Regions from separate parts of the Arthrobacter sp. 10T425 genome, predicted to be linked through region 1. Evidence: riboswitches for the same ligand, from Rfam matches in the RefSeq annotation. Region 1 holds a riboswitch; each other region holds the start of a gene.
What was found. Region 1 has a riboswitch for S-adenosylmethionine ahead of AC1DDH_RS14545 (bifunctional o-acetylhomoserine/o-acetylserine sulfhydrylase). Riboswitches for the same ligand answer to the same signal wherever they lie in the genome.

Region 1 (5,774 bases):
GGCACCAGCAAACTATCGGCAAGTGCAGGCAAGATAGAACCATGTTGGTTCCCTCCCGCCGTCGGCTGCGGTTCGAAGTGTTGATTGTCCTGGGGTTGTCGCTGGGGCAGTCCGCGATCTACTCCCTGGTGCAGTTGCTGGACAAGATGACCACGGCGCCGCTGGCCCAGGGGACATCCACCCTGAACCGCTCACAGAGCGCACGCGAATACTTCGACCTCACCTACCAGTTGCTGGACATCATCTTCGCCCTGGTCCCGGTGGCCCTCGTGATCTACTTCCTCACCGAGCACTGGCCGGCCGGTGAGCGCGGAACCTCGGCGTTCCGAAGGATCGGCTTCGACTTCGCCCGGCCCGGCAAGGACCTCCTGCAGGGTCTCGGACTCGCCGCGCTCATCGGCATTCCGTCCCTGGGGCTCTACGCCGCCGGCCGGGCGCTGGGGATCACGACGGCGATCATCCCCAGTGCCCTGGACGCGTACTGGTGGACCGTGCCGGTGCTGGTCCTGTCCGCGATCCGGCACGCGGTGGTCGAGGAAGTGATTGTGGTGGCGTACCTGCTGGACCGGCTCGGGAAACTGGGCTGGAGCGTGCCGGCGGCCATCGCCGCCAGCGCCCTGCTCCGCGGCAGCTATCACCTGTACCAGGGGTTCGGGCCGTTCATCGGCAACGCGGTGATGGGCGTCGTCTTCGCGCTGTTCTACATCCGGACCAAACGGGTGATGCCGTTGGTGATCGCCCACGCCATCCTGGACACCGTGGCGTTCGTGGGGTTCAGCCTGTTCGGCAAGGCCGTGGGCCTGGGCTGAGTTCCCCGCAAAGCAAGGCGGGGTCCCTTCGGGCCCATCCGGAGCCCCCGGACGGGCGCGAAGTGGCCCCGCGTTGCTTTTAGGAGCAGGCCTTAAATGATCTCGGCCGCCGTCTCCTAGGTGACATCGTTGGCACCTAAGAGATGGCGGCCGAAGCGTGGGGCGGGTGGAGCGTTAGATCGTGACCGCTCCGGAGGCGGTCTCGAAGGTGACTGAGAGGATGCCGGGAGTACCGTGCGGCGCGATCCAGTTCACGGCGACGTCTTCCAGCGGCTTTTCAACCGGTTCGCCCAGCCACTCCGTGACGCGCTCGGCCGAACCGGCAATGGTCAGTGCGGACATCTTGACATCGCTCGCGTAGGCGTTGGACGGGTGCAACTCCGGGTCGCCCTCCCACTTGAGCATGTACGGCACCTGGGGGTCGGCGATGAGCCCCAGGATGCCGATCTGCTTCCAGACCAGTTCGCGGCCATCGGGAAACTTCCGGTTGCCGTTGACGGCGGCGCGGCCGAGCCGCTCCTCGAACGGGGCCAGGTCGTCAACCTCGACGCACCAGCCCATCCAGCCGCCGCCGGCCTCGGAGCGTGCCCGGACGGCCTGGCCGAACGGGGCCTTGTCGGAAGCCGGGTGGTTCAGGACCTCCACGACTTCCAGGTACTTGTGTCCCGCGAGCGGGATAATCATGTTGCGTGTCCCGAAACGGGGGTGCACTCCACCCTTCACGGCTTCAACGCCGAGGGCAGACGCAATACGTTCAGTGGTGGCTGCCAAGCCATCGTGTTCACAGGCGTAAGAGACGTGATCCATGCGCATGCCATCATCTTGGCACTTTGTGATGGACCTCTCAGCTTAGGCTCCCCTAACCGTCGTGGGACGTCCTGGGGCGCGGAACGCGGCGCCCCGGATGCTCCGTCACGGCGGCCGTCTTCATCTTCGTCACAAAGCTATCCAGGGCTCCGCCGCCATTCCTACACTGGAGTCAGGTTATGAGTGCCAGCGCACAGCCCCGGCTTGCTGGCCGGCAACCCTCGTATCGCGGTGGGGTGCCCCGGGTGATGACCTGGCCGTCCGGCGCCCGCCGGAGGGCAAGCGCGGCGCCTTTTCCGGTTCGGGCCGAAAGCCCCGGCCGGTGCTGTGCCCAGTGACTCGAGGAGCACCAATGTCCAACGCCTGGTCCTTTGAAACCCGCCAGATCCACGCCGGCCAGGAGCCGGACAGCGCCACCGGCGCGCGTTCCCTGCCTATCTACCAGACGACGTCGTTCGTGTTCCCCAGCGCCGAAAGCGCCGCGAACCGCTTTGCGCTCGCCGAGCTCGCGCCCATCTACACCCGGATCGGCAACCCGACCCAGGATGCCGTCGAACAGCGCGTCGCCAGCCTGGAAGGCGGTCTCGCGGCGCTGCTGCTCAGCTCCGGCCAGGCCGCCGAGACGTTCGCCATCCTCAATATCGCCGAGGCCGGGGACCATGTGGTGGCCAGCCCCAGCCTCTATGGCGGAACCTACAACCTGCTCGCGCACACGCTGAAGAAGTTCGGCATCTCCGTGACCTTCGTGGCGGACCCGGACAACCTGGACCAGTGGCGGGACGCCGTCCAGCCCAACACCAAGCTGTTCTTCGGCGAAGTGGTCTCCAACCCCCGCCAGGACGTCCTGGACATCGAGGGCGTCTCCCGGGTGGCGCACGAGGCCGGCGTGCCGCTGGTTGTCGACAACACGCTCTCCACCCCCTACCTGATCCGGCCGATCGAGTGGGGCGCGGACATCGTGGTCCATTCCGCCACCAAGTACCTCGGCGGGCACGGCGCCGCGATCGCCGGCGTGATCGTGGACTCCGGCAACTTCGACTTCGGGAAGGACCCGGAGCGGTTCCCCGGCTTCAACACCCCCGACCCCACCTACAACGGCCTGGTCTATGCCCGCGACCTCGGAGCGGGCGGCGCGCTGGGCGCGAATCTCTCCTACATCCTCAAGGCCCGGGTCCAGCTCCTGCGCGACCTCGGCTCCGCGGTGTCCCCGTTCAACGCGTTCCTCATCGCCCAGGGCATCGAAACGCTGAGCCTGCGCGTCGAGCGCCACGTGGCCAACGCCACGAAGGTGGCGCACTGGCTGGAGGGGCGGAACGACGTCGAATCGGTCGCCTACGCCGGGCTGCCGTCCAGCCCCTGGTACGAGCGCGGCCGCAAGTACGGGCCCAAGGGGACCGGCGCCGTCGTGGCGTTCAACATTGCAGGGGGAGCGGAGGCCGGCAAGCGGTTCGTCGATGCCCTCGAACTGCACTCGCACGTCGCGAACATCGGCGATGTCCGGTCGCTGGTGATCCATCCGGCGTCGACCACCCACAGCCAGCTCTCGCCCGAACAGCAGGTGATCGCCGGGGTGAACCCCGGGCTGGTGAGGCTTTCGGTGGGACTGGAGCACATTGACGACATCCTGGCGGACCTCGACGCCGGATTCCGCGCGGCCAAGTCCGCCTAGGCCGAAGCCCACGCCGAATTTCCCCACCTTTACGGGCATGACACCGGGAATCGCCGGCACTTCGGGGCGACCCGCCGGTCACGGCTGTCAAAGGTGGGGAGTCTGCGGTGCTGACGGGTCCGGCTGTCACATGGAAGTCATAATCTTCGTCATTTCCGCACCCCGTTTCGTAGACTCGTACCAGGTCATGAGTGCCAGCGACAGCCCCGGCTTGCTGGCCGGCAACCCTCCTTTTGCGGCGGGGTGCCCCGGGTGAAGACCTGGCCTGCCGGTCAGCTGACGGCGGGCAAGCGCGAAGATAGGTCCTCACATGACGATTGCCGTCACCCGCACGGGTGTTCCCGAAACCAAACCATCCCGGACCCCTGACGGGACCGTCCAGTTCGTCAGGATCGGTGATCTGCAGCTCGAATCCGGGACTCCGTTGCCGGATGTGGTGCTCGCCTACGAGACGTGGGGGACCCTGAACGCGGACGCCTCCAACGCCGTGCTCATTGAACACGCCCTGACCGGCGACACACACGTGACCCGCGGCGAGAGCGGGGAGCCCGGCTGGTGGGAACAGCTCGCCGGACCCGGGGCTCCCGTGGACACGGACAAGTATTTCGTCGTTTCGATCAACATCCTGGGCGGCTGCTACGGATCCACCGGGCCTTCCACCCCGGCCCCCGACGGGCGCCCTTGGGGATCGCGGTTCCCGCTGGTCACCCTGCGGGACACCGCCGCCGCCGAGGCGCGGCTGGCCGATGCCCTGGGCATCGGCAGCTGGTACGCGGTGCTGGGCGGCTCGCTCGGCGGCGCGCGCGCCCTTGAATGGGCCGTCACGTTTCCCGGCCGGGTCCGGCGCTGCGCCGTGATTTCCGTCGGCGCCAGCAGCACCGCCGAACAGATTGCCTTCGCGCAGGCCCAGACGCTGGCCATCCGCCAGGACCCCCACTTCAAGGGCGGGGACTACTACGGCGGCCCGGAACCCGAAGCAGGGCTCGCCCTCGCCCGGCGCATCGCGCACATCACCTACCGCTCAGCGGCCGAACTGGACGGCCGGTTTGGCCGCAACGCCCAGGAGTCCGAGACGCCCCTGGAAGCCGGATCGCTGGCCGGACGCGGGCGCTACCAGGTGGAAAGCTACCTGGACCACCAGGGCAGCAAACTGGCCCGGCGTTTCGACGCGAACAGCTACATCGCGATCACCGAAGCCCTCATGAGCCACGATGTGTGCCGGGGGCGCGGAAGCCTCGGGGAGGCACTGGCTCCGGCCACCGCCGAGTTCCTGGTGGCGGCCGTGGACTCGGACCGCCTGTATTTCCCGGCCCAGTCCCGTCAACTGGCAGAGGCCCTGCCGGGCGGCCCGGAACTGCACATCATTGAAGCGCCGATCGGCCACGACGGCTTCCTGACCGAAATCGGCCAGCTGAGCGGGCAGCTTCGGGGGACCTTCTTCGGCCACTAGGCCGGCCCGCTTGTGCATTTTTGCAGATGCGCTCTGCACTAATGGCCGTTGAGGCTCAGGGCGGGAGCGTCCATACTCATGGGGAATGACGCCATGTGCCCTACATCACGGGCGTCCTCAGTCCAATGGTCCGCAGGGTGTCGAAGGCGACACCGAAGGAGTTCACATGAGCACGGAAAACGCCGCGACAACGCGCGCAGACGAGCCGGACGTCAAAACGTCCGGACTGAAGAAGGTAGTAACGGCCTCCATGGCCGGCACGGTGGTGGAGTGGTATGAATTCTTCCTCTACGCCTCCGCCGCCACGCTGGTCTTCGGCAAGACGTTCTTCCCCAATTCGGGCACGGAACTCGACGGCATTATCGCCGCGTTCCTGACCTACGCCGTCGGATTCGTCGCCCGCCCGATCGGCGGCATCGTCTTCGGCCACTTCGGCGACAAGTTCGGCCGCAAGCAGCTGCTCCAGGTCAGCATCCTCCTGGTGGGCGTTTCCACCTTCCTGATGGGCTGCCTGCCCACCTTCGCGCAGATCGGCTACTGGGCCCCGGCGCTGCTGGTCTTCCTGCGCTTCGCCCAGGGCTTCGCCGTCGGCGGCGAATGGGGCGGCGCCGTCCTCCTCGTCGCCGAGCACAGCCCCAGCAAGTCCCGCGGGTTCTGGGCCAGCTGGCCCCAGTCCGCCGTTCCGCTCGGCAACCTGCTCGCCACCGCCGTGCTGTTCACGCTGTCCTCCGTGCTGTCCTCCGCCGACTTCCTCAGCTGGGGCTGGCGCGTCGCCTTCTGGCTCTCCGCCGTGATCGTGCTGGTCGGCTACTACATCCGCACCAAGGTCCAGGACGCCCCCATCTTCCTGGAGGCCCAAAAAGAAGTCGAGGTTGAAAACAAGGGCTACGGCGTGGCCGAAGTCTTCCGCCGCTACCCGCGCGGCGTCTTCACCGCGATGGGCCTGCGCTTCGCCGAGAACATCCTCTACTACCTCGTGGTCACGTTCTCGATCACGTACCTGAAGGTCGTCGTCCAGACGGACACCTCGCGGATCCTG
Region 2 (5,774 bases), on a different contig from region 1:
ACGCCGTGGCCTTGACGGAACTGATGTTCGATAACAACACCTACGGCGGCGACGACCGCGATTCCTACCGGCTGGCCAGCGGCGGGACGGACTGGCCGCGGCTCGCGAACGGGGACATCGACGTCGAACACCCGAGCCTTGGGGCCTGGCGGTCGAAGGCGGTGGCGGCCATCGTGGCCAAGGCGGCGGCGGCCGCCCACGCGAACGGTGCCACGCTCGACATGGACGTCCGGGCGCCGTGGGACGATCCCGCCGGCGACCGGCCGGAGAGCGGCCATGACTACGGGCTGCTCGCCGCGGCCGCGGACCGGCTGGTCTTGTGGGACTACTTCGGGCTCAACGACGCCGCTCCCGCCTATTCCGCCGAGCTGGCCGCGGCCATGGCGAAGCGGTCCGGGAAGTTCGCCATCTCGGTCGGGATGTGGGCCAAGGACGGGCGCATCTCCGCCGCGGACCTGGCGGCCGGGCTGGAGGCGTCTGTCTCCGGCGGGGCGGCCGCCGTCGCCGTCACACCGTCCAGCATGCTGGACGACGACGCCTGGCGGGCGCTCAAGGCGGCCTGGGCCTGAGCGGCCATGGCCCTGGACCTGCTTTGAGCGCCTGGACCTGCTTGAGTGTTTAGACCTGTTTGAGCGCCTAGACCTGCTTGAGCGCCTGGCCGAGGTCGCGGATCAGGTCCTCCACATCCTCCAGGCCCACCGAGAGCCGGACCACGCCGTCGCTGAGCCCGATCGCCGCGCGGCCTTCCGGGCCCATCGCGCGGTGCGTGGTGGTGGCCGGGTGCGTGATGAGCGTCTTGGCGTCCCCCAGGTTGTTGGAGATGTCGATGATCCGCAGCGCGTCCAGGAGTGCGAACGCGGCCTGCTTCGCCGTGCGCCCGGGGGAGGGCTGCAGCTCCAGGGTGAGCACGGTCCCGCCGGCCTTCATCTGCTGCACTGCGAGCGGGTACTGCGGGTGGGACGGCAGCAGCGGGTACTTTACCCAGCCGACCGCGGGCTGTCCCTCGAGCCATTCGGCCAGCCGCAGCGCGGAGGCCGAGGAATGGTTGACGCGCAGGGCCATGGTCTCCAGGCCCTTGGTGAGCACCCAGGCGTTGAACGCCGAAAGCGCCGGACCGGTGTGCCGCATGAGCTGCTTGACGGGCCCGTCGATGAATTCCTTGGTGCCCAGGATGGCCCCGCCCAGGACGCGGCCCTGGCCGTCGATGTGCTTGGTGCCGGAGTAGACCACCACGTCCGCGCCGAGGTCGCCGCAGCGCTGGAGCAGCGGGGTGGCGAAGACGTTGTCAACCACCACCGTGGCGCCGGCCGCGTGCGCCAGTTTGCTCACGGCGGCGATGTCCACGATTTCCTGCATCGGGTTCGACGGCGACTCGAAGAACACCGCCGTGGTCGGCTCGGACAGCGCGGATTTCCACTGCTCCAGGTCCGGGCCGTCCACGAAGACCGTCTCGACACCCCAGCGCGGCAGGATTTCGTTGAGGATCACGAAGCACGAGCCGAACAGCGAGCGGGCCGCGACCACCCGGTCGCCGGCCGCCAACAGCGCGCCCAGGGCGGTGAAGACGGCGGACATGCCGGACGCCGTCGCGAAACACGCCTCCGTTCCCTCGAGCAGCCGGAGCCGCTCCTGGAAGGTGGCGACGGAGGGGTTGCCGTAGCGGGAGTAGACGAAGCGCTCGTCCTCACCGGTGAAGGCGCGCTCGGCGGCGGCCGCGGACTCGTAGACGAATCCTGAATTGAGGAAGATCGGCTCGGTGGTTTCCTGGAAGCCGGTGCGGTCAAGGCCGCCACGGACGGCCTGGGTGTCGGCCGCCCAGCCGGCGGCGTCGGGATTGAAAGTCACTTAGATCTTTCCGAGGTTGGTGGGCAGGCCGCGGTTCTTCCAGCCATTGACGGTGCGTTCGCCAAAGCGGTCGGTCTCGCCTTCGAAGCCCTCAAGGACGTTGTACGAGGTGTAGCCGGCGGCCGTCGCGGCCGTCGCGGCCGCGATCGACCGGGCCCCGGAACGGCAAAGGAACACCAGTTCGACGGCGGTGTCCTCCGGCGCCTGCTGCCTTAGCTGTTCCACGAAGTGCGGGTTCGGCGTGCCGCCAGCGAGGTTCCACTGGATGAAGAGCGGATCGTTGCGGCTCTCGCCCGCGGCCGCGGTGTCCGGGATGCCGATGTGGGCCCATTCGCCCTCGGTCCGGACATCCACCAGGATGGCTCCGGCCTCCAGCTTGGCCCACGCCTCCTGCGGGCTGAGGTCTCCGGCGTAGCTCATGCGTGGCCCGCGAAGGCCCCGTCGGCGCCAAATTCGTCGGCGTCGAGCTCATCAACCGCATTGGCCACGGCGGCGTCCGCACTGGCAATCGCGGCCGGCAGGACCAGCGCCTGCGCCACGATCACGGTGCTTCCGTTGAAGCTGGCGGCGGGGCTTCCATGCAGCACGTAGCCCTCGGCCAGGGCGGCTGACACCCGCTCGCAAAAGGCGCGGTCATCCGCCCCGGTGAACAGGCGGTAGGCCAGCCTCTCCTCGCCCCCGGGTGCGGTACCGGGTGCTGTGCCGGGCGCGGCTGTTGTGGGTATTGACGTGTCGGTCACGACGGATCTCCTCTTTCACGCTTGCAGCTCGAATTCTCGATTGCCGAGTATTCACCTGAGGCACCCCGCCGCGAAAGGGAGGGTTGCCGACCGGCCAGTCAGGGCTTGGCACCGGTTCTCATTACTCCCCAAAAACGTAACACCTGCGACGCCGGCCCGCACCGCCGCCGTCGTCATGTTCCGTAACCGGACCGCGGCCCGGGCGAGTAGTGGCGGGCTCCAGTTTCGGGTACAGCCCACTCGTGTCTGCCGGGACGTTTCGCCGTTTACTGGGGGGATTAGGTCCGACGAGTCGGCCGGAGCTGCAGGTGATTCGAGCAATGTGTGAATCAAGCAGTCCCGGAATCGACTCGTCTGTCCATCAACAAGCTGTCTGGGAATCGGAGGCTGGAACGGTCGGAGCCGCAGCCGCGGTCCGGCCGGTGACGGCGGAATGGAGCAATCGTGGGCCCGCGCATACTCGTTACCGGGATTACAAGCGCCGCCGGACGGGCCGTCGCGGCCCAGCTCGAAGCCCGGGGCCTCCCGTACCTCGGCTCCGACGCCCGTGCCGACACCCGCCAGGCCGGGGAGGCTCCCGCCGCCGCGGTCAGGCTCCTGCCGGCGACGAACCCGGACATGGTCCTGGACCTGCGCCGGGTGGTGGACCGCGAAGCCATCAACGTCATCATTCCGACCCTCACCGTGGAACTCCCGGTCCTGGCCGCGGCCCGCGCGGGATTCGCCCAGGACGTGCGGATCATCGTGGCCGACCCCGCCGCGGTTGCCCTCGCCAACGACCACCTGTTCGCCACCTGGGCGCTGCAAGCGGCCGGCATCCCGGTGCCCCGGTTCGCGGTTCCGGGCGACCTCGCCGCCGCGCCGGCTTCCCTCGCCGGCCTCAGCGGCCCCGTGGTGGTCAAGCCGCGGGTCTTCAAAGGCTCCCATGGTATCCACCTGCTGGCCGGAACCGACTCCGTTAGCTGGAAGAACATGCCGGCGGGGCAACTGGTCCAGGAATTTATCCCGGGCGCCGACTATGTGTGCCTGGTGTTCGGCACCCCGGCACGCAACGCGATGGCGCCGGTGGCGGTGGTCCTCGAGAAGACCAGGACTCCGTATGGACGCGCCGGCAGCGACGAGGTCAGCCGCAGGGTGCCGGCGAACCAGGCCGGGGATGTGCGCAAGCTGGGCCTGGCCGCCGTCCGCGCGCTCGGGCTGACCGGGCCGGTCCAGGTCCAGATCCGCCGCCGCACCGACGGAACGCCCGTGGTGCTGGGTGTCTGCGCGACCCTGGGGGAGAACAGCACCTGGGCCCCGGAAATGCTCGGCGCCGTGCTCGCAACGTTCATGCTCCCGGCGTTCAACCCGGCCTCGTTCCGCCTGTGCCCGGCAGTGCCCGCGGACGCCCTGGGGTGAGCGCAACACCAACGCGGGGTCACTTACGGCCCATCCGGGGACATGGGATGGGCCGTAACTGACCCCGCGTTGCTATTCGATGGTCGCGAAGAGGGCGTTGAGTTCGGCCGTGAGTTGGCGCCGGAGTTCCGGGGTGCCGATTTCCTGCCCGTCGATGTGGTTGACCGGGGCCAGGAGCCGGATGCTGGAGATCAGCCAGACCGCGTCGGCGTCCAGCAGGTCCTTCGGCTCCAGCGGGCCGTAACCCAGCTCCCAGCCGGCGGCCTTGGCGGCGGTGAACAGGGCGCCCTGTGATGTGCCGGGCAGGATGCCGCTGTCCAGCTGGGGCGTGATGAGCCGCCGGATGGTGCTGACGCCGCCGGCGCCGTCGTCCGAGGTTTCCAGATGGGCCAGCAAAACGGTCGACGTCGGACCTTCCAGCACCCGGCCATCCGCGGACGTGAAGATGACGTCGTCGGCGCCCTGCCGGTGGGCGTAGCGCAGCGCCGCCATGTTCACGGCGTAGGAAAGGGTCTTGGCGCCGAGCAGGAGCCACGGGGCGCGCTCGCCGACTTCACTGTCGTAGCCGCGGTCGAGCAGGATGACGTCGATCCCGGTCTCGCGCTGCCGCCGTCCCGCGGCGGCCGGGGCGGAGGCCTGGACCCAGCACGTGGGGGCAGCCGCGCCCTCCGGCCCGCGGGTGACAATCAGCTTCACCACCACCTCGTCCTGCGCCGCGCCGCCCGGTGCAGCCGCGGCGGGTTCCTGCCCGCGGAACTCGCAGATGGCGGTTTCCACCGCCCGTCGCCATGCATCCTCGGCGGGGATGTCCAGCTCCAGAAGCCGGGCAGAGCCGGCCAGACGGGTCAGGTGTGCCTGGATCTTGCGGGGCCGGCCGCCGACGGCCAGGAGGGATTCGAAAACACCGTCGCCGCGGGTGGCGCCCAGGTCCGTGGCCATCAGCTGCGGCTGCGACGCGTCGGCAACGCGGCCGCCGTCGAACGCCGGGTCGAGGAAGACCAGAACGGTCGCGGGCGCGGGAACAGGGGCAGGAGTGGTCATGGCTAAAGCTTAGTCTCGGTGGTCCCGGGATAGGATTTGGTCACTGCCCGTTCGGAACTGTTCCGCGTGGCTTGTACGTTGAGGGGTTCGCCTGTGCTGTGGCCATTTCCGCTGGCGGAGACTTTACCGTCCTGGGCGATTCTGATTTTGACGGTGATCGACTTCGCCATCCGAGTGCTGGCACTGGGCATCATCCCCGGAAACCGGCGGCCCACCACCGCGATGGCGTGGCTGCTGGGCATCTTCATCGTGCCGACCATCGGCCTGCTCCTGTTCCTGCTGTTCGGCAACTTCCGGCTCTCCCGCAAGCGCCGCGCGCAGCAGGACGCGGTCAATACCCGAGTGCGCGCCGGGACCTCGGAACTGGCGATGCTGGAAAGCCGCTACGCCGGACCCGAATGGGTGGCTTCCGCCGCGGAACTGAACAAGACGCTGGGCTCGCTGCCGATGGTGGACGGTAACCAAGTGGAGCTGCTGCCCGGCTACCCCGACTCCATCAAGGCGATGGCCGCGGCGGTCCGCGGCGCAAAGTCCTTCGTCAACGCCGAGTTCTACATCATGAGCTCGGACCACGTCACGGACGATCTGCTGACCGCGCTGGAAGAGGCCGCCGAGCGCGGCGTCGAGGTCCGTGTCCTGTTCGATCACCTTGGCACGCTTCGCATCAAGGGCTATCGCAAGCTGATCGCCCGGCTCAAGGCGAGCAAGATCCGCTGGCGGCCCATGCTGCCGCTCAGCCCGCTGCAGGGG
Region 3 (5,774 bases), on a different contig from region 1:
AGTGGACGTAGATGGCGTGCGGCATGACGGTGGCCCCGAGCATGCTGGCGGCCAACAGTACGGTGTCCGGTCCCTGGAAGCCGGGCATGAGCCCGGCCAGGGCGGCTCCCGGATCGGGCGGGCTGATGAACAGCCCGGCCAGGAAGCCGACTGTGATGATGCCGAGCAGGAACATGATGATGAATTCGAACGGCCGCTGTTTCTGCCGGGCCTGGACCGCGAGCAGGAGCATTGACACGGCGCCGACAATCAGGGCGCCAAGGGGGAGGGGCAGGCCGAAAAGCAGGTACAGGGCAATTGCGCCGCCCACCACCTCCGCGAGATCGGTGGCGGCGGCGACAACTTCGGCCTGCACCCAGAAGGCGCGGCGCCAGAACGGCTTGAGCCGTTCACCAAGGATCTCCGGAAGGCTCTTGCCCGTGACGATCCCGAGCTTGGCGGACTGGTACTGGACGAGCACGGCCATGACGTTGGCGGCCACGAGGACCCACACCAGCAGGTAGCCGTACTGCGCTCCGGCGGTCAGGTTGGCGGCCACGTTTCCGGGGTCCACGTAGGCGATCGACGCCACGAAGGCCGGTCCCAACAGGCCGATCAGCGCCCTCCGGGCACCCGGGTGTTTGTAAGTGGGGGCGTCCTGCGCCGGTTGCCCGTGTCCCGTTAGCTCCAGCACTGCCAGCTCCTGTGATTGGCGCGTCGGCGTTGACGCGATGATCGGCGCCGGCCGGAAAACAGCCGGTGTCAAAGTTTCGTGTGCCTATAAGAATTTATTAGGCATACCGAAACAATAAGCCCGGCGGGCGCTGCGTGCAATCCGGGGCAATCCGGGGTGAGCGTGCATCAGGCCCGGAAGGCCCGCCACGTCTGGGTCAGGTAGGGCAGCCGGAGCACCTCGCCTGGGGTGTGTCCCAGGTGTTCGTGCAGATACCAGGCGAGGTTGGCTGTGACCTTGGCCCGGGTGGAGTCCGATGCCGCGAGATAGTAGCTGCGGGACTTGGCCAGCTCCTGGATGTCCTCCGTCGTGACGGAATCCTCCCAGCGCGTCAGGTGGCTCTCCAGCCCGGCGAACTCGGGGCCCACGGCCGGACGGAAGTGCGGCTTGTGGACGTCCCCGGCGTGCATGATCCGGGAGAGCCGGTGCACCCAGGGCACGCTGGTGTCCAGCTGGTTCCAGATCAGGCCCAGCACGCCGTGCGGCCGCAGGATCCGGGCAATCTCGGCGCTGGCCAGGCCCGGGTCGCACCAGTGCCACGCCTGGGCAACCGTGACCAGGTCAAAGGACTCCGGCTCGAGACCGGTGTCCTCGGCGCTGCCCTCGATGGCGGTGACGTCCGGCAGGGTCCGGCGCAACTGCTCAAGCATGTCGGCAGAGGGGTCCACGGCCACCGCGGCCAGTCCGCGTTCTGCCAAAAGGGAAGTGAACTTCCCGGTGCCCGCGCCAATGTCCGCGGCGTCCCTGGCTCCCGCCGGGACCAGCCAGTCGGCCGACTCCTGCGGATAGCCGGGGCGGACGCGTTCATAGTGCTCGCCGCCGTCCTGGAAGCTTTGTCCGAGTTCCTGGCGCCGCTCGCTGTGCAGCTTCGGTCCGCTGTGGAGCCTAGCTCCGCTGTGCAGCCTGGGGCAGGCGCTTGCCACGTGCGATCTCCTTCGGGAAGGTCCTGCTGGTTTCAGATACCTTTCGAATTTACCGCACCCGCGCCGGGCCCTGATCCTGCGCTAGTCGAGGGTGCAGGGCGCAGCGCCGGCGGTGCCCGGGGTGTTCGGCGCCCAGTGGGGGTAGCTGCGGGTATCGTTGGCCGGCACCCAGCGGCCGGCATCCACCACGTAATCCCAGCCGAGTCCGTTCTGCCGCAGCTGCTGCAGGCCGGCCAGCAGGCGTTCGGCGTCCTCCAGCCGTGAGCCGAGGCCGAAGCTGGCCCGCAGGGAGCCGGCGGGCAGGCCGAGCCGCTTGAGCAGCGGGTGGGCACAGAAGCGGCCGTCGCGCAGGCCAATGCCGTGTTCGGCCGACAGGTAGGCGGCCACCAGTCCGGCGTCGTAGCCTTCCACGGAAAAGTTCACGACGCCGATCGTGCCGGTGTCCGGCTGATCGCCTCCAGTGGAAGAAGCGGAGGAAGAATCGGAAGCTGAATCGGCAAAGATCCGGTGCACGGTTACCCCTTCGATGCCCTGGAGGCCCTCGACGAGGAAGGACCGGATGGCGTCCTCGTGGGCCTGCCACTGCTCCGGGTCCAGGGCTGCAATGACCTGGGTGGCGCGGGCGAGGGCCGCCGCACCGAGGACGTTCGGCGAGCCGCCCTCGTGCCGGGCAGGTCCCGTGGTCCAGCTGACGGAGTCGAGCCGGGCATCGCGGACCGCGCCGCCGCCGGCCAGGTGCGGGGTGCCGGCGTCGAGCCAGTCCGTCCGCCCCACCAGCACGCCGGCGCCGAACGGGGCGTACAGCTTGTGCCCCGAGAAGGCGAGGTAATCGACGTCGTCCGCGGCGATATTGATCCGCCGGTGCGGGGCGAGCTGCGCGGCGTCGACAACGATCCTGGCGCCGTATTCGTGCGCCAGTGCGGCCAGGGTCCGGATCGGGAGGATCTCCCCGGTGACGTTGGAGGCGCCGGTGACGGCCAACAGACTGACGCCGCCGCGGGCGAGTTCGTCGCGCAGGCGGTCCACGGTGGCCGCGAGGGTGGCGGCGGCCACGACGCTGCGGTGCGGGACATTCTGCCAGGGCAGGAGGTTGGCGTGGTGTTCGATGTCGAGGTAGAGGACCTCGCCCGCGGGCCGCCCGTCGCGCAGCGGCAGGCAGCCGGCCAGCAGGTTCAGGGAATCGGTGGTGTTGCGCGTGAAGATCACGGAATCGCCGGGCCGGCCGCCCACGAAGTCCCGCACGATGTCCCGGGCGTTCTCGTAGACGGAGGTGCTGATCTGCGATGCGTAGCCGGCCCCGCGGTGCACGCTTGCGTAGTACGGCAGGATTTCGTTCAGGTAGGCCGAGACCACGGACAGGGCCGGGGCGGAGGCGCCGTAGTCGAGGTTGGCGTAGCGCGCGTGGCCGCCGGTGATCAGCGGGGCCTGGATTTCGGCCCCGGTGACGGCTGCCAGCGGGCGGGCCGCGAGGGCAAGCCGTGCATGGAATTCAGGGGCAACGGGGAAAATGGCAGTTGTCATGGGACCTCACTCGAACAGGACCCCACACCGTGGGAATCCGCGCTTGCCGGGTCCGTTCCGGACCGGCCAGGTCGTCACCCGGGGCACCCCACCGCGACTGGAGGGTTGCCGGCCAGCAAACCGGGGTTTAGCGCTGGCACTCGTGACCTGCATCGAGCGTAGGACATCGGCGCAGCCGGGGAAAAGGCGGCCGCCGATTGTGAAGCGGATTATTACGGGCGCGGATCAGTTGTTCGGGTGGGCCTGAAAGAGGTCGTCGAGTCCGGGGTTGAGCCGCTTGAGCACTTCCGAGTGCAGGATCGAATTGGTGGCCAGGGCGTTGCCGCCGAAGGGGCCGTCCTCGCCTTCGAGCGAGGTGAAGCGGCCGCCGGCCTCGGTCACGATCGGCACCAGGGCGGCCATGTCGTAGAGGTTCAGCTCGGGTTCGCAGGCGATGTCCACGGCGCCCTCGGCCACGAGGCAGTACGACCAGAAGTCACCGTAGGCGCGGGTCCGCCACACTTCCTCGGTCAGGCCCAGGAACTCGTCCAGGTTCCCGCGTTCCTTCCAGCCGCCAAGGCTGGAGTAGGACAGCGAGGCGTCCTCGAGATTGGAGACGTTGGATACCTTCAACCGTGTGGCGGCGGCGAGCGAGCGGCCCGTGTAGGCGCCTGCACCCTTGGCGGCCCACCAGCGCTTGCCCAGTGCCGGCGCGCTGACGAGGCCGACCACCGGCTCGCCCTCATCGACGAGGGCGATCAGGGTGGCCCAGACCGGGACGCCGCGGACAAAGTTCTTCGTGCCGTCGATCGGGTCGATGATCCACCGGCGGGAACCGTGGCCCGAGCTGCCGAACTCTTCGCCCAGGACCGCGTCACGCGGACGTGACCGGGAGAGCTGGCCGCGGATGGCCTCTTCCGCGGATTTGTCGGCATCGGTGACGGGTGTGAGGTCGGGCTTCGTCTCGATCCGAAGGTCGAGCGCCTTGAAGCGGCTCATGGTCTGGGAATCGACCGAATCTGCCAGTACATGGGCAAGGCGCAGGTCATCGTTGTAGCTCGAAGCGGGTTGGCTCATGGTTCCAAACTACCGTCAAACCGGGCCGCCGGGCGGGAGGCCGCGGCTCGGCGCCGCCGCCCCGCTGCCGGTCCGGCTAGGAGACGGTGCCCAGTTCCTTGGTTTCCTGCGCTTCCATCCGCGGGTCCGTGCCCAGCAGCCGGCGCAGGGACGCGAGCCTGGCCGGTCCCGAGGGCCCCGCGTGCCCGGCCGCAACCCACTTGTCGACGCCGCAGTTGACGGCGGTGGAGTCATGCTTGCAGCCGCGTTCGCAATCATCGGTGCCGGGTTCCAGGTCCGGGAAGGAACGCAGGATCCGGTCCGGGTCCACGTGGGCCAGGCCGAAGGACCGGATGCCGGGGGTGTCGATGATCCAGCTGCCGGCCGGGGCATCGTTGACTTTGAGCGCCAGTGCCGAGGAGGACGTGTGGCGGCCGCGGCCGGTTACCGCGTTCACGCCTCCTGTGGCCCGCTCGGCCCCGGTCAGGGCGTTGACCATGGTGGACTTGCCGACGCCGGAGTGGCCCAGCATCACGGTGACCTTGCCGTCGAGGTAGTCGCGCAGCTGGGATACCGCGTCCTTGTCGAGCCGGGCGGAGAGCCCGTCGTCGGAGCGGGCGTCGATGCCGGAAGCGGCGGAGTCGGCGGTCTTGGAGATGATGACGGGGAAGTCGAGGTGCTGGTAGTTGGACAGCAGCTCGGCGGGATCCTTGACGTCGGCCTTGGTGACGAGCAGCAGCGGCTCAATGCCGGCGTCGTACGCGGCCACCAGCGCGCGGTCGATGAAACCGGTCCGCGGCTCGGGGTTGGCAGCGGCGACCACCACCACCAGCTGGTCGGCGTTGGCCACGACGGCACGTTCGATCGGGTCCGTGTCGTCGGCGCTGCGGCGCAGCAGCGTCTTGCGGTCCTGGATCCTGACCAGCCGCGCCAGAGTGTCGGGCTCGCCGGTGACATCCCCGACCAGGGAGACGAAGTCGCCGGCAACCACCGGGTTGCGGCGCAGTTCCCGGGCCCGGGCCGCGATGATCTTGCGTTCGTCCGCGGTCCCCTCGCCGACGACGGCGGTGTAGCGGCCGCGGTCAACGGTGATGATGCGTCCGGTGACGGCGTCGTCGTAGCTGGGCCGGTCCTTGGTGCGGGGCCGTGTGCCCTTCTTGTTCGGCCGGATCCGGACGTCGGACTCGTCCCAGGAATCAGTGCTGCGTGCCACCGGCGGTGTCCTCATCTGCGGCGGGTCCCTGGGCCAGCATCGCTTCCCAGAGTTGCGGGAAATCGGGCATGGTCTTGGCCGTGGTTGCGATGTCCTCGACTTCCACGCCGGGTACGGCAAGGCCGAGGATGGCGCCGGCGGTTGCCATGCGGTGGTCCGCGTAGCTGTGCACGACGCCGCCGTGCAGCGCGGCCGGGCGGATGATGAGGCCGTCGGGGGTTTCTTCGGCGTCGCCGCCGAGGCGGTTGATTTCGGCGACGAGGGCGGCGAGCCGGTCCGTTTCATGGCCTCGGAGGTGGGCGATGCCTCCCAGCCGTGAGGGGCCGGTGGCGAGGGCGCACAGCGCGGCTACGGTGGGGGCGAGTTCGCT
Region 4 (5,774 bases), on a different contig from region 1:
ACTTGTACTTGTCAGACCAGATGCCGCCCGGGGCGCTGTAGACGTAGAACAGTCCCACGTTCTCCAGGCCCTTGTCCTGGTTGAACTGCTTCAGGTAGGCGTTGTGCTGGAAGAAGTTGGCGTCGAATTCGCCGTTGGCCACGGCCAGGTTGGGCTGGATGATGTCCGTGACGTACGTGGGCTCCAGGGTCCAGCCCTGGGCCGCGAGCAGCTTCTGGGCCAGCTTGGTCGGTTCCTGGTACGGGGCGGACTCGGTGACGATAATCTTGATCGTCTTGCCGCCGCTGGCGCCGGCACCGCCGGGGTTGGTGAGGCCGCAGCCGGTCAGTGCCGCGGCGGAGACAGCACCGGCACCGGCGAGGGCATATTTGAGGAAATTTCTACGCTGCATGGTCTTGGTCCTTTGTGGTGGTTCGCGCTGGGCTATGACTGGGCGGTAACGCTGGCGGGCTGGTTTTCGGCCGCCGCGGAGAATTCGGTGAAGGCTCCCCGGAAGGCCGCGGCGGGGTGCCGTCCGTTGAGCCGTGGCCCGGCGCCGAAGAGCTTCTCGCGCAGGGTTCCCGGCGCGTAGCCGGTCTGGGCGAGGCCGCGGCTGCGCAGTTCCGGCAGCACACCGTCGATGAAGTCGGTGTAGGAGCCGGGGATGGTCTGGTTGATGATGTTGATGCCGTCGATTCCGGCGTCCTGCCACTGCTCGAGACGGTCGGCAATCTGGTCCGGCGTTCCCACCACCCGGTTGGCCCGGCTGCGGTAGAGCGCAATGTCGCGGAGGGTGGGGTTGCCGCCGCGGACGGAGGCGCGGATAGCCGTGAGATGTCCCTGGCTGCCTTCCGTTTCAAGGTCCCCGAGCGGGGTGTCCAGCGGCAGGCCGCCGAGGTCGACGCCGAACCCGCCGCCCACGTGGGCCAGCAGGGCTTCAATGTCCAGGCTGTCCTCGAGCTCGTCGGCTTTGCGGTTCGCCTCGGCTTCGGTGCCGCCCACCACGAAGTGCATGCCCTGGAGGAACTTCACGTCATCCGGATGGCGGCCGGCGGCAACGGCCTGTTCCCGGACGGCCGCGGTGTACTTCGCGGCCACCTCGGTGCTCGGCGCGAGTGTGAAGGTGGCCTCGGCGTTGGCGGCGCAGAACTGCTGGCCGCGGCCGGAGCTCCCGGCCTGGAAAAGCACCGGGGTGCGTTGCGGTGAAGGGGCCGCGAGGTGGGGTCCGTCGATCGAGTACCGGGGCCCGCGGTGGTAGATCTTGCTGACTTTCTCCGGGTCCGCGTGGACCCCGGTCGCCTTGTCCCGGAGCAGCGCGTCGTCTTCCCAGGATCCTTCCCACAATTTGTAGGCGGCCTCGACGTATTCGTCCGCCCAGTCGTAGCGTTCGTCATGCTTGGTCAGCTCGGTGGCGTTGAAGTTCCGGTGCGCGTTTTCCAGCACGCTGGTGACGATGTTCCAGGCCACGCGGCCGCCGCTGATGTGGTCCAGCGTGGACATTTGCCGGGCGAACTGGAACGGATGGCTTTGAATCACCGACGACGTCGCGGCCAGCCCGATCTCCCGCGTTCCCGTGGCGAGCGCGGACAGCAGGATGAGGGGGTCGTTGGACGGCACCTGCAGGCCCTTTTTCAGCAGCGATGCCCACCCGCCGTCGTAGTCGCCGTAGAGACCGACGACGTCGGCGAAGAAGATCGCGTCAAACTTGGCGCCTTCGAGCTGGCGGGCCAGGTCGATCCAGAGCTGGAGTTCGTTGAACCGGTGCTGCTGGGCTTCCGGGCGCCGCCACTGGCCGCCCATGATGTGGCTGGACGTGTTCATCACGAAGGCGCTGATCAGCAGGCGCGGGCGGGGTCCGTCGAAACGGGTACTGGGCGTTGAAGTCATGGGGTGCTTTCCGCTGTGGGAGGTGGGACGAGGGTGCTGCCGGCGCTCAGAGGCGCTTGTCCAGGCGCCGGGCAACATAGGATCCGCCCAGCTGAACGATGGTGACCAGCAGGATCATCAGGACAATGGCGGTGATCATGAGCGGCGTTTCGTAGCGGTAATAGCCGTACCGGATGGCGAAGTCGCCGATTCCGCCGCCGCCCACCAGTCCGGCCATCGCCGAGTAGGAGATGAAGCTGACGGTCATGATGGTGATGGAGCTGACGAGTCCGGGCTTCGCCTCCACAATCAGGACGTCCCGGACGATCTGGGACCGGCTGGCGCCCATGGACCGTGCCGCTTCGACCACTCCGCCGCCGAGCTGGCTCAGGTTCTGTTCCACGAAGCGGGCGAAATACGGAATGGCGTTGAGGGTCAGCGGGACAATGACGGCGGCCGTGCCGATGGTCGTGCCGACAATGAACCTGGTCACGGGAATGATCGCGATCAGCAGGATCAGGAACGGGAACGAGCGGAGCAGGTTGACCAGCCCGTCCAGGACCCGGTGCAGCTTTGGCCTGTGCTTGAGCCCGTTGGGACCGATGGTGTAGAGCTGGACACCCAGCGGTGTCCCGAGCAGCACCGCCAGCGGGATGGCCACCAGCAGCATGGTGAGGGTCTGTCCCATGGCGACGCCGATTTCGGGCAGGACTTCCAGGATGCGGTCAAACATTGATCAGGCCCTCCGACGCGGCTGTGGTGTGGGTGCCCCTCCCGGAGCGGTCCAGCTGGATCTCATCGGAGACCAGGTAGCGGCCGATCGACGTCGCCGGGCGGAAACCGGGGCGCTGGAGTTCGGCGAGGTCGAACTGCTCCACCACCCGGCCTTCTTCCATGACCGCGACGCTGTCCGCGATGGCCTTGATGACATTCATCTCGTGGGTGACCACCACGATTGTGATGCCGAATTCGGCGTTGACGTCGGCCAGGTATTGCAGGACCGATGACGTCGTCCGGGGATCCACGGCCGACGTCGGCTCGTCGCAGAGCAGCACTTTGGGCCCGGTGGCGAGGGCGCGGGCGATCGCCACCCGCTGTTTCTGGCCCCCGGAGAGTTTGGCCGGATACGTTCCCGCTTTGTCGGCGAGGTCCACGATTTCCAGGGTTTCGGCGGCCCGCCGCCGGCGTTCCGCCTTCCCGACGCCGGCGAACTTCAGGGACAGCTCCACATTTTCCTGGGCCGTGAGGTTGTTGAGGAGATTGAAGTGCTGGAAAATCATGCCGATGTCATGCCGCTTGGTCCGGAGCTCGGCGTCGGACAGGGTCACCAGGTCCACGCCGTCCACCAGGACGCGGCCCGACGTCGGGCGCTCGAGGAGGTTGATGTTGCGCAGCAGCGTGGATTTGCCGGCGCCGGAGAACCCGATGATGCCCTGGATGGTGCCCCGCCTGATGTGCAGGCTGACGTCATCGACGGCCGTGAAAGGTCCCGCGGCCGAAGCGAATGACGTGCTGACGTTCTGGATCTCGATCACAGGCCCCCACCTGCTCGGGGCCGCGGCGCTGCCGCTGTCTGCGTGTTCATGATTTCCTCCGGGCTCGCCCGAGGAAAGCCCTGGGTCCTGGCTTCCGGGCAGCGCTGAGCGAAGCCGGGGAGCCTCAGAACACAGTGGTTCTCCATCGGTCCTGGCGGTAGCACCGTCCTCAAAGGAGGGGGTTGCTGCGGCGTCACGGAGCCAGATCTCTCAGCCGCTCGGGATGGTTACGAGTCCATCTCACACGGCAGGAGGCCGGATACAGAAAAAGCCGGTCACATTTTGTAACCGACTCTTCCCGATCTGTTGATCGTCATTCCCGGGCCGTTAGATGCCCACGCGCCAGCCTTCGCGGGCGGGGCACGCGTTCACGACGACGTCCAGCCCGGCGGCCTTGGCCCGGTCCGTCGCGGCGTCGTCGAAGACGCCCAGCTGCAGCCAGACGGCCTTGGCGCCTACTGCGATGGCCTCGTCTATGACTGCGCCCACCCTGTGGGAGTTGACGAAGCAGTCCACGACGTCGATCGGGTGCTTCTCCGCCGGGATGTCAGACAGGGAACGGTACCCCTTCTCGCCGTGGACATCGTCGCCCGGAAGGTTGACCGGAATGATGGTCATGCCCATCCGGTCCCGGACATAGAGGGAGACCTCATTCGCCGAGCGCCATTCGTTGGTGGTGAGGCCGACCACCGCCCACGTGCCTTTGGTTCGCATGAGGCGGTCAATGACTGCCGGATCGTTAACATGGGCCATGCATCAACCTTACTCCTGCGACCTTTCCGGGCAATTGTCGAATAAATGAATGATTTGGGCAGGACCCACGCCGGGTGAACGAATATTACGGCGCTCCCGGACGCCGATTTTGCGGAATCGTGCATCTGAAGTTCTAGTAGGTAGTGACCATCCCGAGCGGCCGAGAGACCTGGATCGATGACGCCGCAGCAACCCCTCGGTGACGTGAGACGACCATTCCCACGCAACCGCTCCGCCCTCCTTCGGTGAAATTCGAGGGAGCCGGAGCAACCAAGGGTGCTACTGCCAGGACCGATGGAGTGCAGCAATGACCCCTGAGAATTCTTCCGCCCTGCCCACCTTTGCCCGGACTGCGTCCGAGGCATTCCCACAAACCACTTCGGACGCGACGGCGAACGAAGCAGGGCTGCGTGACGCGGCCGGCTCCTCTCGCGGCTCTTCGGGATGGTCCCTGAACGAGTCCACGGACGGCGCAGTGCACGGCGTCCCCGCCGATGGGCCGGCGCGTCACCGCAGCACCACCTCCGGAAACCACCTTCCCCGGCACAGCGGCGCCGCGACCGCGGGAACTGTCCAGGCAGAGACGGTTGCGTTCTGGGAAACCCAGGCTCTCCGCCTCGACTGGGCGGACCTGCCCGGCGGCGCGACGGAGCAAACCAAGCCCTGGCACACCGCGCACCGCCGGGTCCCGGCCGACGTCGAGGCCGGCACCGGACCGCAGATCACCTGGTTCGAAGGGGGCAGGCTCAATGTCGCCTACAACTGCGTCGACCGCCACGTAGCGGCGGGGCGCGGAGACAAGGTGGCCCTGCACTTTGAGGGCGAGCCCGGCGACCGCCGTGCCGTCACCTACGCCGGACTCCAGCGCGAGGTCTCCAAAGCCGCCAATGCCCTCCTGGATCTCGGCATCACCAAGGGCGACCGGGTGGTCATCTACCTCCCCGTCATCCCCGAAACCGTGATCATCACCCTCGCAGTGGCCCGGATCGGTGCCATCCATTCCCTGGTCTTCGGCGGATTCTCCGCCGAGGCCCTGAAGTTCCGGGTGGAGGACACCGGCGCCAAGCTCCTGGTCACCACCGACGGCCAGTTCCGCCGCGGCACCGCCGTGCCGGTCAAGGACAACGCGGACGCCGCCGTCTCCGGCGACAACGCCATCGAACACGTCCTGGTGGTCAACCGGACCACTCCCGCGGACGAGCTGGACACCGTCCCGATGACCGCCGGCCGCGATGTGTGGTGGCACGACGCCGTCGGCACCGCCTCCGAGACTCACGAAGCCGAGGCGTTCGACGCCGAGACGCCGCTGTTCATCATGTACACCTCCGGCACCACCGGCAAGCCCAAGGGCCTGGTCCACACCTCCGGCGGCTACCTCACACAGGCGTCATGGAGCTTCGAGCACCTGTTCAGCAACCCCGACCCCGCGCTGCGGGAGAAGGACGTGCACTGGTGCACGGCCGACCTCGCCTGGGTCACCGCGCACACCTATGAGCTCTACGGCCCGCTCTCCAACGGCGCCACGCAGGTCATCTTCGAGGGCACGCCCAACACCCCGCACCCGGGCCGGCACTTTGAGATCATCGAACGCTACGCGGTCACGCAGTATTACACCGCGCCCACCCTGGTCCGCTCCCTCAT

Region 2: linked by a shared signal. The riboswitch ahead of AC1DDH_RS12495 (DUF1737 domain-containing protein) and the one ahead of AC1DDH_RS14545 (bifunctional o-acetylhomoserine/o-acetylserine sulfhydrylase) in region 1 are both predicted to bind S-adenosylmethionine.
Region 3: linked by a shared signal. The riboswitch ahead of AC1DDH_RS07965 (aminotransferase class V-fold PLP-dependent enzyme) and the one ahead of AC1DDH_RS14545 (bifunctional o-acetylhomoserine/o-acetylserine sulfhydrylase) in region 1 are both predicted to bind S-adenosylmethionine.
Region 4: linked by a shared signal. The riboswitch ahead of AC1DDH_RS16865 (methionine ABC transporter ATP-binding protein) and the one ahead of AC1DDH_RS14545 (bifunctional o-acetylhomoserine/o-acetylserine sulfhydrylase) in region 1 are both predicted to bind S-adenosylmethionine.

What each region holds. Positions count from the first base shown of each region.
Region 1 is NZ_JBFTGZ010000012.1:40,674-46,447, forward strand. It holds gene AC1DDH_RS14535 (CPBP family intramembrane glutamic endopeptidase) at 42-809, shown strand; gene AC1DDH_RS14540 (VOC family protein) at 984-1,622, opposite strand; SAM riboswitch class IV at 1,792-1,907, shown strand; gene AC1DDH_RS14545 (bifunctional o-acetylhomoserine/o-acetylserine sulfhydrylase) at 1,969-3,285, shown strand; SAM riboswitch class IV at 3,469-3,584, shown strand; gene metX (homoserine O-acetyltransferase MetX) at 3,596-4,735, shown strand; gene AC1DDH_RS14555 (MFS transporter) at 4,902-5,774, shown strand, end outside.
Region 2 is NZ_JBFTGZ010000009.1:138,761-144,534, reverse strand. It holds gene AC1DDH_RS12510 (hypothetical protein) at 1-569, shown strand, start outside; gene AC1DDH_RS12505 (O-succinylhomoserine sulfhydrylase) at 637-1,845, opposite strand; gene AC1DDH_RS12500 (rhodanese-like domain-containing protein) at 1,846-2,265, opposite strand; gene AC1DDH_RS12495 (DUF1737 domain-containing protein) at 2,262-2,570, opposite strand; SAM riboswitch class IV at 2,598-2,711, opposite strand; gene AC1DDH_RS12490 (ATP-grasp domain-containing protein) at 3,030-3,983, shown strand; gene AC1DDH_RS12485 (aminodeoxychorismate lyase) at 4,056-5,024, opposite strand; gene cls (cardiolipin synthase) at 5,118-5,774, shown strand, end outside.
Region 3 is NZ_JBFTGZ010000005.1:135,603-141,376, forward strand. It holds gene AC1DDH_RS07955 (Nramp family divalent metal transporter) at 1-673, opposite strand, end outside; gene AC1DDH_RS07960 (class I SAM-dependent methyltransferase) at 841-1,635, opposite strand; gene AC1DDH_RS07965 (aminotransferase class V-fold PLP-dependent enzyme) at 1,717-3,156, opposite strand; SAM riboswitch class IV at 3,191-3,304, opposite strand; gene hisN (histidinol-phosphatase) at 3,382-4,212, opposite strand; gene rsgA (ribosome small subunit-dependent GTPase A) at 4,289-5,404, opposite strand; gene aroA (3-phosphoshikimate 1-carboxyvinyltransferase) at 5,388-5,774, opposite strand, start outside.
Region 4 is NZ_JBFTGZ010000016.1:29,231-35,004, reverse strand. It holds gene AC1DDH_RS16880 (MetQ/NlpA family ABC transporter substrate-binding protein) at 1-391, opposite strand, end outside; gene AC1DDH_RS16875 (LLM class flavin-dependent oxidoreductase) at 424-1,866, opposite strand; gene AC1DDH_RS16870 (methionine ABC transporter permease) at 1,913-2,578, opposite strand; gene AC1DDH_RS16865 (methionine ABC transporter ATP-binding protein) at 2,571-3,380, opposite strand; SAM riboswitch class I at 3,520-3,610, opposite strand; gene AC1DDH_RS16860 (CoA-binding protein) at 3,708-4,133, opposite strand; gene acs (acetate--CoA ligase) at 4,441-5,774, shown strand, end outside.